DNA from 3 places in the Serratia aquatilis genome. Region 2 is predicted to be linked to each of the others. Evidence: predicted binding sites of a transcription regulator. Region 2 holds the regulator's gene; each other region holds the start of a gene.
What was found. The regulator PurR, encoded in region 2, represses purine synthesis genes. The targets are predictions, from matches to a motif close to CANGCAAACGTTTGCNTG.
Positions count from the first base shown of each region.

Region 1: cvpA (colicin V production protein) is a predicted target of PurR. The motif match lies at 923-940, and genes of this name have one in related genera.
Region 3: purL (phosphoribosylformylglycinamidine synthase) is a predicted target of PurR. The motif match lies at 3,057-3,074, and genes of this name have one in related genera.

Region 1 covers NZ_CP173186.1:1,895,012-1,899,067, forward strand. Annotated here, with positions in the region: gene folC (bifunctional tetrahydrofolate synthase/dihydrofolate synthase) at 1-3, shown strand, start outside; gene dedD (cell division protein DedD) at 4-804, shown strand; gene cvpA (colicin V production protein) at 998-1,498, shown strand; gene purF (amidophosphoribosyltransferase) at 1,520-3,037, shown strand; gene SAQUA_RS08530 (UbiX family flavin prenyltransferase) at 3,173-3,745, shown strand.
Region 2 covers NZ_CP173186.1:2,730,864-2,734,919, reverse strand. Annotated here, with positions in the region: gene punC (purine nucleoside transporter PunC) at 1-144, opposite strand, end outside; gene punR (DNA-binding transcriptional activator PunR) at 268-1,212, shown strand; gene purR (HTH-type transcriptional repressor PurR) at 1,209-2,234, opposite strand; gene SAQUA_RS12285 (YnhF family membrane protein) at 2,556-2,645, shown strand; gene sodB (superoxide dismutase [Fe]) at 2,710-3,288, opposite strand; gene SAQUA_RS12275 (C40 family peptidase) at 3,502-4,056, opposite strand, start outside.
Region 3 covers NZ_CP173186.1:1,501,655-1,505,710, forward strand. Annotated here, with positions in the region: gene SAQUA_RS06845 (pesticin C-terminus-like muramidase) at 1-1,134, opposite strand, end outside; gene mltF (membrane-bound lytic murein transglycosylase MltF) at 1,432-2,892, opposite strand; gene purL (phosphoribosylformylglycinamidine synthase) at 3,174-4,056, shown strand, end outside.

The DNA of each region.
Region 1 (4,056 bases), 840 kb from region 2:
TGAGTGGCAAGTAAATTTCAGAACAGACTGGTTGGAACGGTGATTCTGGTGGCCCTGGGCGTGATTATCCTGCCGGGGTTGCTGGATGGAAAGAAAAAGCATTACGAGGATGAGTTTGCAGCTATTCCTCTGGTGCCAAAGCCGGGTGATGCCCATGAAACCGATTTAATACCACCGGCGAGCCAACCTTTACCTTCCCAACCACCGGAAGGTGCCGGGGCATTGGTAGAACAACAAGCAGCGTCCGAGGCGGCAGCCCAGCAGGCAGCTAACCAAGCTGCCAACCAGAATCAACGTCAGCAGCAGTCCAACGCAGCTGCGCCTCCGGTTGAAACCAAGCCACTCCAGCCTGTTAAACCAAAACCGGCAGAAGTGAAACCAAGCCCGGTAGAGACCAAACCGGTCGAAGTGAAGCCGAACCCGGTCGAAGTTAAGCCGGTAGAAGTGAAACCTAAACCGGTACTGCCACCGAAGGTTGAACCTAAACCGCAGGTGAAGCCTGAACCAGAGCCTAAACCTAAGCCAGAGCCTAAACCCGCAGTAGAAGAAAAAGCCCCAGCAGGGCAAGCTTTTGTGGTGCAATTAGGCGCCTTGAAAAACGCCGCCAAGGTTAACGAGATCGTTGCCTCGTTGCGCCTGTCTGGCTATCGTGCCTATACCGTGCCATCAACACCGGTACAAGGTGAGATCACCCGGATTTTTGTCGGCCCCGATGCGTCAAAACAGAAGCTGCAGTCTTCGTTGCCTGAACTGAATGCCATCAGTGGCCTGAGTGGGCAGATCAAGGCTTATGGCGTGCGTTAATCTTGGTATGGCATCGAGTGGAAAGACGCCGGTAAAACGGAGCCTTTCCACTTATGCAGACGTGGCGCTAGAGAATTTTCACCACCGTTTTTTATTTTTTGCGTGTTGGGAAATCCGCTACGCAAACGTTTTCTTTTTCTGTTAGAATTCGCCGCGAATTGGATGCAGGGGCGATTCATCATTGGAATAGTTCATGGTCTGGATTGATTACGTCATTATAGCGTTGATTGGATTTTCGGCTTTGGTAAGCCTGATCCGAGGTTTTGTTCGCGAAGCGTTGTCACTTGTAACATGGGGTTGCGCGTTCTTTGTTGCCAGCCATTTCTATCCTTACCTTGCAGCCTACTTCACTCGTTTTGAAGATGAGCTGGTGCGGAACGGCATTGCGATTGCCTTTTTGTTCATCGCAACGCTGATTGTGGGCGCTATCGTTAACTATGTGATTAGTTCGTTGGTAGAGAAAACCGGGTTATCGGGTACCGATCGAGTGCTGGGTGTGTGTTTCGGCGCACTACGTGGCGTGTTGATTGTGGCGGCGATACTATTCTTCCTGGATACCTTTACTACGCTGTCGCAAAGTGCGGATTGGAAACAATCACAGTTGATCCCCCAGTTCAGTTACATCATCAGGTGGTTCTTTGACTACCTGCAGAGCACGTCGAGTTTCTTACCAACCCATTTACCGGGGCGGTAGCGGCTTAGAGGAAAAGACAACATGTGCGGTATTGTCGGTATCGCCGGTTTCACGCCGGTAAACCAGTCTATTTATGATGCGTTAATGGTGCTTCAGCATCGTGGGCAAGATGCCGCAGGCATCGTCACCATTGATGACCATAATGGGTTTCGCCTGCGTAAGGCAAATGGCTTGGTGAAGGATGTGTTTGAAGCTCGGCACATGCTGCGTTTGCAGGGCAACATAGGCATCGGCCATGTGCGCTACCCTACGGCTGGCAGCTCCAGCGCTTCAGAAGCTCAGCCCTTCTACGTTAACTCACCGTTTGGCATAACGCTGGCACACAACGGCAATCTCACCAACGCCAATCAATTGCGCCAAAAGCTGTTTGAAAGTGGCCGCCGTCATATCAATACCACTTCCGATTCCGAGATCTTGTTGAACGTGCTGGCTACCGAGCTGGACCGTATCCAACATTACCCGTTGGAGTCAGACAATATTTTTACTGCGGTTGCGGCGATGCACCAGCAATTGCGCGGTGCTTATGCCTGCGTGGCGATGATTATCGGCCACGGCCTGGTGGCGTTTCGCGATCCGAACGGCATCCGTCCGTTGGTGATCGGTAAACGTGAGCTGGAAGATGGCCGTTGTGAGTATATGGTCGCCTCTGAAAGCGTTGCGCTGGATACGCTGGGCTTTGAGTTCCTGCGTGACGTTGCGCCTGGTGAAGCGGTGTATATCACCGAAAAGGGCCAACTGTTTACTCGCCAATGTGCAGAAAATCCAAAAACCAACCCGTGCCTGTTCGAATATGTCTATTTTGCCCGTCCTGATTCCTTCATGGATAAAATCTCTGTCTATAGCGCACGCGTGCGCATGGGCCAGAAGCTGGGTGAAAAGATCGCCCGCGAATGGGAAGACCTGGATATTGACGTCGTGATCCCTATTCCGGAAACGTCTTGTGATATCGCGCTGGAAATTGCGCGCATCCTGGATAAACCCTATCGCCAAGGTTTTGTTAAAAACCGTTATGTGGGCCGTACCTTTATCATGCCGGGCCAGCAAGCTCGCCGTAAGTCGGTGCGCCGCAAGTTAAACGCCAACCGTGCCGAGTTCCGTGACAAGAATGTATTGCTGGTCGACGACTCTATCGTGCGTGGTACCACCTCTGAACAGATCGTGGAAATGGCACGTGACGCAGGGGCAAAACGCGTTTATTTGGCTTCTGCGGCCCCGGAAATCCGCTTCCCTAATGTTTACGGCATTGATATGCCTAGCGCTACGGAGCTGATTGCCCACGGGCGTGAAGTGGATGAAATTCGTCAGCTCATTGGCGCAGATGGCTTGATCTTCCAGGATCTGGATGACCTGATTGAGGCGGTGCGTGAAGATAACCCGGATATCGTTCAGTTTGAATGTTCGGTGTTTAACGGCATTTATGTGACCAAAGATGTCGATCAGAGCTATCTGGAGTATCTGGAAGCGCTACGCAATGATGATGCCAAGGCGCTACGCGGCCAGACTGAAGCTGAAAATCTGGAAATGCACAACGAGGGATAAGCCCTTGCCAAAATGGTGCACCGTGGCGTCCGCTGCGGTGCACGCCTTCCCTGCTTGCTAATATGCAAAGGTTGCTGCAAAGTCGGCCCGGATTCGACTATTCTAACCAGATATTCCCCGGCAGAGGCCAGCTTGATGAAAAGACTCATTATCGGTATTTCCGGCGCCAGTGGCGCAATCTACGGCGTGCGTTTGCTGCAGGTTTTGCGTGGCGTGGAAGGCGTGGAAACCCATCTGGTGATGAGCAATGCGGCTCGGCAGACCTTGGCATTGGAAACTTCGCTGAGTCTACGCGATGTTCAGGCTTTGGCCGATGTGGTCTATGACTCGCGCGACATCGCCGCCAGTATTTCCTCTGGTTCTTTCAAAACCATGGGAATGGCCATTTTACCGTGCTCAATCAAGACATTATCGGGTATTGTGAATAGTTACAGCGATGGGCTACTTACTCGTGCAGCCGATGTGGTACTTAAAGAACGTCGCTCTTTGGTACTGTGCGTGCGTGAAACGCCACTGCATTTGGGCCATTTGCGCCTGATGACCCAGGCGGCAGAACTTGGGGCGATAATTATGCCACCGGTTCCCGCTTTCTATCATCGCCCGCAAACGCTGAACGACATTATCGATCAGACCGTTAACCGGGTGATCGACCAGTTTGATATCGAACTCCCGCAAGATCTGTTTACCCGCTGGCAAGGCGCTAATTAACACGCTAATCCCTAAATTTAAACATTTGTGCAACACAGCACTGATTTAGTGCGGTTTATGCACCATAATGATCCCAGGCTGTGTCCCTCAAATGATCGCCAATAGTGTTTAGGTGCAATTGAGGGACACAGCCTAATTCCATCAAGCACGCAATATCAGGTTTTCAGCTTTTACTGGGGAGCCGAGGTGCGACTGCTGTTGGCCGTTCAATTGTTGGAGCACTGGTCTATAGAAATCGTTTTGCCAGGGTTGGAGTCTTTCTGCCTGGCATGTAACGGAGATCTGGCACGATTGCTGCAAATGATTGGGTG
Region 2 (4,056 bases):
AATACTCAAACTGGCGCTGATAGCACCGGCGGAAATTTGTAAATCCTGTTGCATGGCGCCGAAGGCTGGCAGATACATATCGGTAGCCAGATAACCCAGCATACTCAGACCAGCCAGGTAAAACATAAATCCAAAGTTTCGCATGTCTTTCTCGTTAAATTTTTGTTGTCGCAGGTTTTTTAGCGCCGGCAAGTGTACTCGGCTGGATCTCTGCTTGTGAAACGGTAATATTTGCAAGGTGCTGTTAAAAAAATTGAAGGCAAAATTATGTGGTCTGAATATTCACTCGATGTGGTAGACGCCGTTGCTCGTACCGGGAGTTTCAGTGCAGCAGCGCAAGAACTTCATCGAGTTCCTTCTGCAGTAAGCTACACGGTGCGGCAGTTGGAACAATGGCTGGCCGTGCCACTGTTTGAGCGGCGCCATCGCGATGTGGCACTGACTCCCGCCGGAGCCCTTTTTATCAAGGAAGCACGGATTGTTATCAAAAAAATGCTTGATACTCGGCGACAGTGCCAGCAAGTTGCTAATGGTTGGCGTGGGCAGTTAAGGATTGCGGTCGATCTTATTGTCAAACCACGGCGTAGTCGTCAATTAATCATCGATTTTTATCGTCATTTCCCTGATGTGGAGTTAATTGTCCAGCCAGAAGTGTTCAACGGCGTGTGGGATGCCCTGGTTGACGGGCGCGCTGAGATGGCCATTGGTGCAACAAGTGCTGTGCCGGTAGGTGGCGGTTTCGCTTTCCGCGACATGGGGTTTATGGACTGGTTGTGTGTAGTAAATGCAACCCATCCTTTGGCTCGTCTAGAAGGACGACTGAGAAACGATCAGCTACGGCCATATCCTTCACTCTTGCTAGAGGATACGTCACGAAATTTGCCGAAGCGTGTAACCTGGGCACTGGATAACCAGCGGCGTCTCACCGTGCCGGATTGGGTGTCTGCTGTGGATTGTCTGCGTAATGGGCTGTGCGTAGGAATGGCACCTGCGCATCGAGTCCTGCCATTGGTACAAAGCGGTGAACTGGTTGTTCTGCAACTGCTCGAGCCATTTCCTCCCAGTGCCTGTTGTCTCACGTGGCAGCAAAATGCGCAGTCACCCGTAATGGCTTGGCTAATAGATTATCTGGGAGACAGTGAAACACTCAATCAGGAGTGGTTGAGCGAAAAAATACCGGGTAACCCAGAGGCTCCCGGTAATAACGGTTAGCGGCGATAATCGATGAAAGGTCCATCGGCTACCGAACGGCGTTCAATAAGTTTTGGATGTACTTCAATAACCTGAGATTCTTCGCGTTTACTGATGATGCGATCCAGTAGCATAGTAAAGGCCATCTCTCCCAGACGCTCTTTAGGCTGATGGATGGTAGTTAACGCAGGGGTAAAATAGCGTGCGTTGCGGACGTTATCGTAGCCGATCACTGAGATATCTTGCGGTACGCGAAGCCCCAATTCGTCTGCAGCGCAGATAGCCCCCATTGCCATGATGTCACCACCGCAAAAGATGGCAGTAGGACGATGTTTCTGCGACAGGATTTTGTGCATCGCTTTGTAACCGGATTCAGGTTCAAAATCGCCTTGAACGATCCATTCTTCACGGATGTCGATATTGGCTTCCTGCATTGCTTTCAAGAAGCCTTGATGGCGCCCACCCCCGGTATTACGCGCGAGCTGGCCTGGAATGGCACCGATATCGCGATGACCGCGTTCAATCAGGTAACGCCCTGCCAGATAGCCTCCCTCAAACGCATTATCGATAATGGTATCGGTGAAATCACCACGAGCTGCGCCCCAGTCCATCACTACCATGGGAATATTGCGGTAATCCTCCAACATGCCTAACAGCTTTTCCGGATATTCCGAGCACATGACCAGCAGACCATCGACACGCTTTTGCGCCAACATCGCCAGATAGGCCTGTTGTTTATCAAGGTTATTATGTGAGTTGCACAAGATCAGCGTATAACCTTTACTATAACAACTGTTTTCAACAGCTTCGATCACCTCTGCAAAATAGGGCGCTTCACTTGATGTTGCAAGCAGACCGATCGATTTGGTGTGGTTGACTTTCAGGCTACGGGCAACGGCGCTGGGTGAATAGTGAAGTTCCTTAATTGCTGCCCAAACGGCCGCTTTTGTTTCTTCGGCGACGAAACGCGTTTTATTGATGACGTGCGAAACGGTGGTGGTTGAAACGCCAGCGCGTTTGGCCACATCTTTAATCGTTGCCATGTAAAAAATAACTCCTGAACCTACATGTTACGGCATGTAAGTATGATGTTAATCGTTTGCCTGCGTAGAACTTTCCCCAGATAAGCGAAAACTGAGTTTTTAGTGCTGAAGTCGTAAGCCGCTTTAACAGGAGGGGCATTTTGGTACGCAGTAGTGAATTGCGGATTTTGTCGCATAATGAAGAAAAGTGGAAGAGCTAATCGGTATTATAAGTCGGGAAATGATAACAAGATTTTAATCACGAACTGTGTGAAAATGATTTGACGCATTAATCGTGTGGCTTTTATGCTTGAGAACACTAATCTGAGAGGGAATTACGATATGGATACGAATTTAAAAATGTCATTGCTCACCACGGTCAGCGCACTGGCAGTGATTATTGTTTTTGGCTTTATCGCGGCATTGAACTGATTTATAACAACAAAATGAAAGGCGCAGCATGCTGCGCCTTATTATTTGGGTCATCCACCTGCCATTAAGACAGGTTTTGTTCCACGAATGCCCAGTTAACCAGTGCCCAGAAGTTCTCCAGGTACTTTGGCCGCGCATTGCGGTAGTCGATATAATAAGCATGTTCCCAAACATCAACGGTCAAAACAGGCTTGTCTTCACCGGTGAGTGGGGTAGCTGCGTTTGAAGTACTGACGATTGCCAGCGAGCCATCAGGTTTCTTCACCAGCCAGGTCCAGCCAGCACCGAAGTTTTTCACTGCGGCATCGGTGAATTGCTCTTTGAAGGCGGCGAAAGAACCGAAGGATTTAGTAATTGCTTCAGCTACCACGCCAGTTGGCTCATTGCCGCCCTGCGGTGACAAGCAGTGCCAATAGAAGGTGTGGTTCCATACCTGTGCTGCGTTATTGAACACGCCGCCGGTAGAGGTTTTGACGATATCGACCAGAGACTTGCCTTCGAACTCGCTGCCTTTCACCAGATTGTTCAGGTTAACCACATAGGTGTTATGGTGCTTGCCATAATGGTATTCCAGCGTTTCTGCAGAAATGTGCGGCTCAAGAGCATTTTTCTCATACGGTAATGCAGGTAATTCAAACGACATTGCTTTCTCCTTTTTATACAGCACTTCTCTTCCGAAACCGTCAGCCGAGTGGCTGAGGGAGGAAAACTGAGTTGTTATAGTTATTTTGTGGTTATCAATCTTAGCAACTTTCTGGGTGAAAAAAAGAGCCAAAGCGTGCCAATTGCCTGATTGCTTAAAGTGTGGGCAGGGACAGGATGTTCGGCTGAGTGGTAAACTCAGCCGTGGCAATGGTCAACGAATGGTTTTGGGCGTCACTACACGGCGGGCACCAATATAGTGGTTCTGCCAGTAGTCGTTATCCAATTGGCTGATGCGGATTTCCTCGCCAGTGCGGGGAGACTGGATAAATTTGCCGTTTCCAAGATAAACACCAACATGATCGGCAGTGCCGCGGTTGTTGATACGAAAGAAGACCAAATCTCCCTTTTCCAGTTCACTGCGTTTAACCGGTGCAGCATCCCGCAGGTGATACATCTCGTTAGCGGTGCGCGGCATTTTGATTTTTACCACGTCTTTATAAGCGTAATAAATCAGACCACTGCAATCAAACCCGGTAACGGGGGAGGTGCCGCCCCAACGGTATGGCTTGCCCATTTGGTGCATCAGTTTTGCCATTGCAGTCTGCTTGGCACGTTGATAGCGTTTTTTGTGGGCAGGGGACAGCTTCAATGATTTTTCACGTCCGACCATTTTCGCGGTTGCCATCTCGTCTACGCGATGACGGCCATAACCCTTTTTGTAGCCCTTTTTCGGTGGAGTGACTTTAACCTTTGCGGTACGGGTTGA
Region 3 (4,056 bases), 1.2 Mb from region 2:
GTCTTTGCCCTCCACCGTCTTTTTGTCGGACTTACCCATCGGAGTAAACCGATCTTCATGGGTCGTTAACGGCTCATCCCCACCACACACCACAAACTTGTTTTCACTCTCCCGGTACAGATACCGCGTTTTCCCGGCCAGTGAGCGGATGAGCGGTTCCCCTTTAGTGACACCCGCCTTGTTGGCCACAAAATCCGGCAGACGGCTGTCCTGACTGAATACTTCCAGATGGCAGAAATGGTATGGCTGTTCAAACGGCGATTCATGCCGCCCCATATGCCCAATAACATCACCGGCCTTTACTGGGATAACCTCATCGCCCTTCAGCGTCACCACCTCATTGAAGACCCCTTTTTTCCGCGCTTCCTCCATCCACGCCGGAACGGGCCGCTTCTCTCGCTTCAGGTATTTGTCCAGCCCGGATATCCACCCCGTCATACCAGCCTCAAGGGTCTGTGCTCGTCCCTCTGGCACCATTTTCACTCGTACAAAAGCAAATGGGGCAACCTTACCGCGCAGGAAGAAATTGGCTTCCTCCAGGATTTCCACCACGCTGTCGCGAGGCAGAACACTCTGGCTCTCGACCGGAACGGCATAGGGAACCTGAGCCGCCACCGAGGTCGGGGTGACGACCCCCTGCGGAAACCCGCTGCGTACCCAGCCGGCGGCTGAGTTGTCCTGTCGCACTTTCAGCGAACTCGCTACCACCTTCGCAGTCAGGTTAGCCTCCAGTCCATACGCCGCCAACGGGGCCAACTGTACCCACAACGTGTAAAAATCTAGCGCGTTATCCGGCTTCTCGGCATCGGGTGTACAGGTGGATTTGATCAACACAAAGGTCGACGTGAAGCGAAAGGCTTTCGGGAGGTGAGCCAGATTGTATGCTGCCGTCACATAATCATCATTCAGCCGATAGGCGACAATACGCCCATCGGTCATTGCATGCAGACCGCTGCGGCGCTGGCCGCTCGGATCGTACACGCCACCGGCGTAGAACCGGTCGTTCAGATGGATACCGCCGTGCCAGTGGCCCTGCTGCTTGAACAGCCAGAAAGCGTCGCCCTGGCTTCCCTGCAAGGCCGACATCAACTCACCGGCGGATGAATAGCCCTCTATGGGCAGAACCATTTTCATGCCATAAACTCCTGTAAAAATATCCCAGGCTAACAGGCCATGACGAGGGGTCTGAAGCCCCCACCGTGCAAAAGTATACGTCAAGTACGTTTTTTGAGCGGATTAACGAGTAAAGAAAACGACTGTTTTGTTGACTCTTTTCATTGATGCCAGCACATATACGGTTTTCAGCACTTTTTGAGTAAATAAACCCGGTAATGAAATTAATATAAACCCATTCGCTGACACGATGAGTTTATATACTGAAAATCAATCTGTTACGCTCTTGTCATGCGTTTCCGTACAGTAATCCCATAATCAAAAGTTGAGCGCCAACTTGGCATCGACTGCTGGATATCCTTTGGTTGAATCGGCGTGTTTTGCCGCTTCTTGAGCCGCCTTTTTCTCTTTTTCCTGTAGGTAACCCACAAGGCTGACCTGATAACGGCGGATATTTTCCACATAGTTATAGGCTTCGCTGCCACGTGCATAGCCATAGGTCAGCAATGGGGAGTAGCGCTTCTGGCTTAGCATCGGCAAGCGCTGCTTCACATCGACCCAACTGTCTGGGTTACCTTTCTGGTTTTTTGTCAGCTTGCGTGCATCCAACATATGGCCCCAACCCATATTGTAGCCAGCCAAGGCGAACCAGATACGTTCATCCTCCGGCACGCTCTCTGGTACTTTTGCCATCAGGTGTTGCAGATAGCGTGCACCGCCTTGAATACTCTCTTCCGGATCGAGCCTGTCGTTGACGCCAAGGCCGTCAGCGGTGGCCCGGGTCAGCATCATCATGCCTCTTACACCTGTTGGAGAGGTGGCTTGAGGATCCCAGTGAGATTCTTGGTAAGCAATAGCTGCCAGCAATTTCCAGTCAATTTCGTTGGCATACTTTTCGAATAACGAGCGGAAGTTAGGCAATACGACGTCGATTGCCGAAAGAAAGGTTCTGGTATCCACGTAATCAAAGCTTCCCACATGACCAAGGTACTTCTCTTCCAGCCGTGCTAGCGTACCGTCCTCTATTTTCTGGCTATAGAAGTCCAGTAATGCCGCATAAAGGCTGTCATCATGCCCACGTTTCAGATACCAGGTCACTGGTTCCTCTTCCGTAACATCAAAGGCGACAGCCAACTGCGGATGGATCCGCTGCTGCAGGGCGATAGTGACTGAATCTCCGATGGTGTAATCCAACTTGCCATCGGCCACCTGCTCCAACAGCTCTTTTGAAGTGAGATCGCTTGACGACTCCCAACTGAGAGTTGGGTATTTATCCTGTTTGAGCTGTTTTAGCGTGCTGATATGCGCTGAGCCAGACGCAACCGCCAGCTTGCCTTTCATGTCCGCGAATGTTTTTGGCCGCAAATTACCCAGTCGATAGACTACCTGCTGGGATACCGAATAATACGCAGGGCCAGTTCTGGAACGGCTGAGGCGCTCTGGATTGTAGATCAAACCTGCGGCAAGCAGATCGGCATTGCCATCATCCAGATCGTCAAACAGATCGTTAATATTATTGTGCGGGATCACCTCCAGTTTCACCCCGAGGTAATTGGCAAAGCTCTTGGCTAATTCGTAGTCAATGCCCCCCGGCCCCTGTTTGGTATTGAAATAGGTCAGCGGTGAGTTTAGCGTGCTGATACGCAAAACTCCTCGTGACTTGATAGCTTCCAGTTCGTCACTCAAGCCCCCACGCCAGGCGATGTTAGGCCATAGGGCAAGAGCCAGAAGCAAGGTGACTACACCGATTAGGATGTAATTTATTTTCAGGCGTTTCAAATAGTTATCTCAAATAAAAGCACACTTTATGTTGGCCGGATTTTGGTTTTATCATGGTTAAATCACCAGTGTCGGAGGCATTTTGCGCAACATAGCGCCAGTGTGCAACTTTATTGACACGTTATGACAATTCGAAGGTGGGAATAGCTTTTATGAATAATAGCCACGCAAACGGTTTCGTCGGCGGCGAGGATTCTCTATAATGGCGCGCGTTTTCCCCTGTTGCCTGTTGCGCCCAATGAAGCACTGAGTTCAGTGGCTTCGAAGACGAGAGAACTTTGATTATGGAAATACTGCGTGGTTCGCCCGCTTTGTCGGCTTTTCGTATTAACAAACTGCTGTCCCGCTGCCAAGAGGCTCAACTGCCGATTGACGATATCTACGCCGAATACGTTCACTTTGCCGACATCAGTGCGCCGCTCAGTGCTGAAGAACATGCAAAACTGCAACGGTTGCTAAAGTATGGCCCGTCTCTCGCAGAACATACCCCTGAAGGCCGCTTGCTGCTGGTCACACCGCGTCCGGGCACCATTTCTCCCTGGTCTTCTAAAGCTACCGATATTGCTCACAACTGCGGCTTGACTCAGGTGGTGCGTCTTGAGCGTGGTTTGGCATTTTATGTTACCGCTTCCGATTTAAGCGATGCTCAGTGGCAGGCGTTGGCCTCGTTGCTGCACGATCGCATGATGGAAACGGTATTCAGCGAACTGCAACAAGCGGAAAAACTGTTTTCTCACCATCAGCCCGCCCCGTATCAAACGGTAGACGTGCTCGGCCAGGGGCGCAGCGCCTTGGAACAGGCCAATAGCAAACTGGGTTTGGCATTGGCACAGGACGAGATCGAATATCTGTTGGCGGCGTTTACCGATCTGGGGCGCAATCCGACGGATATCGAGCTGTATATGTTCGCTCAGGCCAACTCTGAGCATTGCCGCCATAAGATTTTCAACGCCGATTGGATCATCGACGGGGAACAGCAACCCAAGTCGCTGTTCAAAATGATCAAGAATACCTTTGAGCAGACGCCGGACTACGTGCTTTCTGCTTATAAAGACAATGCCGCCGTGATGGAAGGCTCACAGGTCGGCCGTTTCTTCCCTTCTGCGGAAAATGGCCACTATGATTACCATCAGGAAGAAGCACATATCCTGATGAAAGTAGAAA